Regions from separate parts of the Kushneria sp. Sum13 genome, predicted to be linked through region 2. Evidence: predicted binding sites of a transcription regulator. Region 2 holds the regulator's gene; each other region holds the start of a gene.

Evidence for each region. Region 2 encodes sigma-54, which starts transcription at its own class of promoters, with help from an activator protein. Its sites were predicted from a motif close to TGGCACNNNNNTTGCTNT; they were not measured.
Region 1: ACUN8C_RS10280 (nitrate reductase) is a predicted target of sigma-54. The motif match lies at 1,493-1,510, and genes of this name have one in related genera.
Region 3: feaR (transcriptional regulator FeaR) is a predicted target of sigma-54. The motif match lies at 827-844, and genes of this name have one in related genera.

Annotation. Positions count from the first base shown of each region.
Region 1 covers NZ_CP199847.1:2,193,775-2,195,973, forward strand. The annotation lists gene ACUN8C_RS10280 (nitrate reductase) at 1-1,331, opposite strand, end outside; gene ACUN8C_RS10285 (NAD(P)/FAD-dependent oxidoreductase) at 1,840-2,199, shown strand, end outside.
Region 2 covers NZ_CP199847.1:1,363,543-1,365,741, reverse strand. The annotation lists gene lptB (LPS export ABC transporter ATP-binding protein) at 1-264, shown strand, start outside; gene ACUN8C_RS06395 (RNA polymerase factor sigma-54) at 384-1,802, shown strand; gene hpf (ribosome hibernation-promoting factor, HPF/YfiA family) at 1,970-2,199, shown strand, end outside.
Region 3 covers NZ_CP199847.1:3,546,332-3,548,530, forward strand. The annotation lists gene ACUN8C_RS16420 (helix-turn-helix domain-containing protein) at 1-793, opposite strand, end outside; gene feaR (transcriptional regulator FeaR) at 960-1,898, shown strand; gene ACUN8C_RS16430 (aldehyde dehydrogenase family protein) at 1,971-2,199, opposite strand, start outside.

The sequences.
Region 1 (2,199 bases), 830 kb from region 2:
AGGAGAATATCGGCGTGCTCCAGGGTGTCGTTGTGGGCCATGCATTCGGAGACAATCACCAGCGAGCACTTCTTTAACGCAGCGCGGACCCGATTGGCATCCGGCAGGCTGACCAGCGGATTGGTGGCCATGATCCACAGCGCCTGAATCTCGCCGCGCTCGATCGCCTCGACCAGCGCCAGCGCCTTGTGTCCCGGCCCTTCGGGCAGCGTGGGCACAAGTCCCGGGGTGGTCCAGAAGCGGGTAACGCGATCCAGCGCGCCGGGCGTGTGGTAATCCATGTGCGCCGCCAGCTGGTTGGCCAGCCCGCCGACTTCACGCCCGCCCATGGCATTGGGCTGTCCGGTAATCGAGAAGGGCCCCGCCCCCGGCAGGCCGATACTGCCGCCGGCCAGATGACAGTTGATGATCGCGTTGACCCGGTCGGTGCCGCTGCTCGACTGATTGATACCCTGCGAGTAGAGCGTCACCACGTGTAGCTGACTGGCAAACCAGTAGTAGAAAGTCTCCAGCCGCTCGGCATCAACGCCGCACAGATCAGCGGCGGTCTCGATATCCGGCGCTTCAAGCTGCGCAGCGGCAAGGGCTTCATCAAACCCTTCGGTGTGGCGCTCGATAAAGTCGTGATCGAGCCTTCCCTTGCCGGCCATATAGCTCAAAAGGCCGTTAAACAGCGCAATATCGCTGCCCGACGCGATCGGCAGATACAGGTCGGCAATCTCGCAGGTGTCGGTCACCCGCGGATCAATCACCACAATTCTCATCAGGGGATTGCGGCGTTTGGCCGTGCGCAGGCGCTGATAGAGCACCGGATGATTCCAGGCCAGATTGCTGCCGGTCAGTACCACCAGCTCCGCCTCTTCCAGATCCTCATAGCAACAGGGCACGGCGTCTGCCCCGAGGGCGCGCTTGTAGCCCGCCACGGCCGAGGCCATGCACAGTCGGGAATTGGTATCCACGTGCGGGGTGCCGACAAAGCCCTTGAAGAACTTGTTGGCGAGGTAATAGTCCTCGGTCAAAAGCTGCCCTGAAAGATAGCCTGCAATGGCACCACTGCCGTGCTGCTGTCGAACCCTTCCAAGCCGGGCGCCGACCTCATCAAGCGCCCTTTCCCAGCTGACCTCAAGACCGTCGATGCGAGGATGTGTGAGCCGCCCGTCATGACCCAGTGTTTCCGCCAGCGCCGAGCCCTTGACGCAAAGTCTGCCCTGATTGGCCGGATGTGATGGATCTCCCGTCACACTCACGAGCGTGTCACAGCGTGTTGTATCGTGCTCGGCCACTACGCCACAGCCGACCCCGCAGTAGGGGCAGGTGGTGTTCGTTTGCATCAGACACTCCTTTTCGGCAGGCGACGCCCCGATCTACCTGACCGCCTCGACGACGCCTGTCAACGCTTCCACACCACGCCAGCTATCGACTTTGGTCGAGGTCAATGCAGCAAAATCTGACCTCCATCAAAAAAGGGCGCGACCACTATTGATAGCCTGAATCAGCAATATCCGGGCCATGAGACGGGTTTTGCCGCGACAGCAGGCGGCTGGCATTCAACATGTCTTCACCTTTCGTGACCCGTGCACCAAAAGATGGCCAGGCGGATATCGCGCTGCACTCTAATGGCACCCGGTTGGTAAGACTTTTGTCGCTGCGTGCTGCCTGTGGGCGCATATGCCCCTGAAAAGGATTGAAATCAAAGGGCTCCCGCGCTTCTGGCACGGCGTTCGCTTGATCACCTGCAGGGCGAGCCGTGCGTGCCCGCCTTTTAACACGACAGGCATATCGCTTTTTGTACAGGCATCAACTGCGCCATCGACAATCCATCACGCCGGGAGGTCGAGCATGACCAGAGATCACGACACCGCACAGGCCTTCGCCACAAGCACACAGGCCTTCGCCACCAGACGGGTGTTGATTATCGGTAATGGCATGGCCACTCAGCGCCTGCTGGAGCGACTTGTCAGCCGGCCCGAGCGCCCGGCAGAGATTCATGTGTTCGGTGATGAACATACACCGGCCTACAACCGCATCCTGCTCTCGCCCCTGCTGGCCGGCGAGATCGACAAACACGAGATGACGTTACGCACGCGCGAGTGGTTCGAGGCGCACAACATCACGCTGCACTGCGGCCGACGCATCACCGCCATCGACCGGTCGGCGCACCAGATCATTGATGACCAGAGAATACGCCACGACTACGAC
Region 2 (2,199 bases):
GAACCGGCCTTTATTCTGCTCGATGAACCCTTTGCCGGCGTCGATCCCATTTCGGTCGGCGAGATCAAGGGCATTATCCGCCAGCTGCGTACCCGTGGTATCGGTGTATTGATTACCGACCACAACGTGCGTGAAACGCTGGATATCTGTGATAACGCCTATATCGTCGGCAGCGGCCTGATCATTGCCGAAGGAGATGCCAACGCTGTCCTGAACAATCAGCATGTGCGCGACGTCTACTTGGGTCACGAATTTCGCCTTTAATCCCGATGGGTTGTTGGCAAATGGCATGATAATTGCTGCTTGTAGCACCTTCAGCACTTGCAAGGTCGTTGCGGACTGGATAGCGTGACATCAAACGTTGGCGACCGGGCCTTGCGAACATGATGAAACCCGCCTTACAGCTGCGCACTGGCACGCATCTCACCATGACGCCTCAACTGCAGCAGGCCATCCACCTGCTGCAGCTGTCCACGCTTGATTTACAGCAGGAACTCCAGATGGCACTGGAGAGCAACCCGCTGCTGGACACCGAGGAAGAGCACACCATTGAGCAGCCGGAAACGCCGCTGTCTCAGGACGAATGGTCCAGCGATATCCCCGAGGAATTGCCGCTGGATGCCCGCTGGGAGGATCTCTATACCAACGGCAGCAGCACTGCTGGCCTCGGTAGCGATGACAGCTTCAACATCGAGCACAACGCCTTGGCCGTCGATCTGGCGTCACATCTTCGTGCACAGATTCTGCTGATGGATATGGACCCGCGCGAGCACCTGATCACCGATACCCTGCTGGATGCTCTCGAACCCAGTGGCTATCTGGGCGCGGGACTTGAGGACCTTGGCAAGGGCCTTCGACAGCAGGGCCTGGGTGATCTGCGTCAGGCCGAGCTGGAACGCATGTTGTCGCGACTTCAGCAGTGTGAACCGATCGGAGTCTTTGCGCGCGACCTGCGCGAATGCCTGCTGCTGCAGCTTGACCAGCTGCCGGAGGATGTCCCCTGGCTTGCCCAGACACGCCGCATGATCCGTCAGTTTCTCGAACCGCTGGGGCAAAACGACCGGCGTCTTCTCAAGCGACGTCTGAGCCTTGATGATGAAGCGCTTGATCAGGTGATCCACACCATTCGCTCGCTTAACCCGCGCCCGGGCCAGGCGTTTGAATCGGTAGATCAGCACCTTGTCATTCCCGATCTGGTACTGCGCTACCACGGGCGACAGGGTTGGCAGGTCGAGCTCAATCAGGAGTCCCTGCCAAGGCTTCGCATCCAGCCCGACTATGCGGCACTGGTGCGCCGTGCCGATAAAAGCGAGGAAAACACCTTTCTCAAGCAGCATCTTCAGGAAGCACGCTGGCTGCTCAAGAGCCTGTCGAGTCGCAATGATACCCTCTTGCGGGTAGGGCAGGAGATCATGACGCGTCAGGCAGGCTTCATCGAGCACGGGGACGAGGCGCTCAAACCCATGATTCTGGCCGACATTGCCCAGGCCGTGGACATGCATGAATCCACCATTTCCCGGGTCACCACGCGCAAGTATATCCATACGCCTCGCGGCATCGTGGAGCTCAAGTATTTCTTCTCAAGCCACGTCGGCCAGGAAGGTGACGCCCATGCCAGCACGGCCATTCGCGCCCGAATCCGCAAATTCATCGGCGATGAAGCGCCGCGACGCCCGCTCTCCGATGCCCGGCTGGTGCAGCTTCTGGCCGACAACGGCATCATGGTGGCCAGGCGCACCGTGGCAAAGTATCGTGAGGCCATGGGCATTCCCTCTTCCAGCGAGCGTAAACGTCTGGCATGAGCCATTGTGATACCAGGCCGCCGGAAAGCATTCGTGAAACATAACAACATGATTCAGGGTTTGCGCTGACGGGAAAAGCGTTACAATCTGATAGTAGCCGGAGAGGCTTGCAGGTCCGGCAGTCCATACGGACTACCGGTTATCCGTTTCGATCCAGGGAGCATGCCATGCAGGTAAACATTACCGGGCACCACGTCGAACTGACCGATGCACTGCGCGAGCACGTCAACCAAAAGCTTGCCAAGCTGGAACGTCACTATGACAACATCACCAATGTTCAGGTGACGCTGTCCGTCGAAAAGGAGCGCCAGCAGGCCGCGGCCACGCTACATGCCGCAGGTGCCGAACTTCATGCTCAGGCCGAGCAGGAAGACCTTTATGTTGCCATCGATGCCTT
Region 3 (2,199 bases), 1.5 Mb from region 2:
CCTGAGCCGGGTTTTGAAACAGGCTGCGCCGCACGGCGTTGAGCCGCAGCGCGCGCAGATAGGTCACCGGTGACTGGCCGACCTCGGTCTGAAAGCTGTACTGAAGGGTGCGTCTGGAAATTTTCAGCTGATGACACAGCGCCATCAGCGAGGGCGGGTCGTCCGGGCTGCTGCGGGTCAGCGCGTGGCATCGATCAACGATGTAGCGTCGGGTGCGATAGTTGCTGGCATCCGGCGCCCCCAATAGCGCACCGCTGCCAAGCAGCAGCTCAATGCTGTCTTCGAGCTGGCGCATCAGTGACTGCTGCAGGGCACCGGACATCGGTTCATGGGCAGGGCGCGTTCGCAGGTAGTCGGTCATCAGCTGCCACTGCCCGCGCACCTGGTGTAAAAGCGTCGAGGACACCTCAAGACGTCGCAGCCGATGGTCATTGCGGCCCAGCCACTCATGACGGCTTCGGTCGATGGAGACCACCAGCAGGTCATAATTTGAAGGCGCCACGCTCCAGAACTGCTCGCAGCGCGGCAGAACGGTTACGGTGTCGGCCCCGTAGAGGGTGCCGCTGGACCAGCGAATGGGCGTGACCAGATGCCACTGGGACTCGGGAAAATGCATCCGCTGGGACAGTCCCAGATTGGCACTTTCCCGAAAAAGGCGCACCTCCCTGCTTGAGACATCCACGATCTCGCCGGAGAAAACACCCGCCTCGATCTGGCTGGACTCCTGCTGCCAGCCTTCCAGCCGCTGGGCGTGTTCATCGGCATCAAGACAGTGATGCAGGGTGATGGTCATCAATGACTCCTTCGGGCGCACTGCCCGCGGTCATGGCACGTCTTTTGCAATATGACACAAGCCCCCGGTCAGACCGGGCATGCTTGACCAATGGATGGTGGTGACAAAGCGGTTTTTTCTTTAGAGTCCTTCTAACCATTAAAATGTTAATGAATATGGTGACCCAATGCTAACCACGAATGCAACCTCACTGCCGTTCGATGTCTGGCTTGGCGCCGTAAGGCAAACATGTGGCCCTTTCGACTCCATTCCCCGAGACCGCCGAAGCTTTCAGGGCAGTGTCTCAAAACGCTGCAACGGTGGCATCGATATTGCCAATATCGTCACGAATGCCGAAAAGATTACCAGCAGCCATGCCCAGCGCTGCGATGAAGACCGCTACTGTTTTCTGATCGTTCAAAAGCAGGGCCACGCCACGCTGGTGCAGGATGGCACCCACATCACGCTGCGCCCGGGCGAAATGGTGCTGATGGACTCCATCAGGGCATGCGACATCATTCCTCATGGCCTTATCGAGCACGACTCGCTGCATCTGTCGCGCAGGGAGGTGGCCGAGCGCTTCGGCAATGTTGCGATTCCCTTCATGAAGATCACGGCAGGCTGTGCCAGCAGCCAGATCCTGCAGCTGGTCGTCAATCGAATGGTCACCGAGCCGCTGGCGGCGGCCGAAGAAAAAGAGCGGGGGATATCGGAGTCACTGTCGGCGCTGCTGCCGGCCATCTACCAGCATCAGGCGCTGTCGCCTGCCTTTCTGGAACAGGCCGATGGCACGCTGTTCATCTGCGTTCAGCAGTTTATCGACCAGCATCTGCATGAGGACGACATCCGACCGGAACGTCTGGCGTCCGCCTTTCACATGTCGGTTCGACAGCTTTATCGCCTGTTCGAACAGCATGGCGAGACGGTGTGTCGCTACGTACAGCGCCGCCGGCTGGCCCGCTGTGCCGAAGAACTGGGCAGTCCGATTCTGAGTCGGCGCTCGATCACCCAGATTGCCTACAAGTGGGGCTTTACCGACTCGGCGCATTTCAGCCGCTCCTTCAAGCGCGAGTTTGCAAGTTCGCCGCGGGAGTATCGCCGTACACGGCTTGAGCACGCCGCATAGGCGCACCCGCCACGCAAACCGATCCCTCCCAACATACCGGCCTCTCGATGATCGAGAGGCCGATTACCTGACCTAGTAGGCGATACAGACCGACTTGAGTTCGGTGTAGGCATTGACCGCTTCCGGGCCGAACTCCTTGCCAAGCCCGGACATCTTGAAGCCGCCAAACGGCATGGCCGGGTCGAGGGTCACGTGGGTATTGACCCAGACCGTGCCGGCTTCGATGCGCGGCGTCAGGGCCATGGCCTTTGAAAGGTTGTTGGTCCAGAGACTCGCCGCCAGCCCCAGCTCGCTGTCGTTG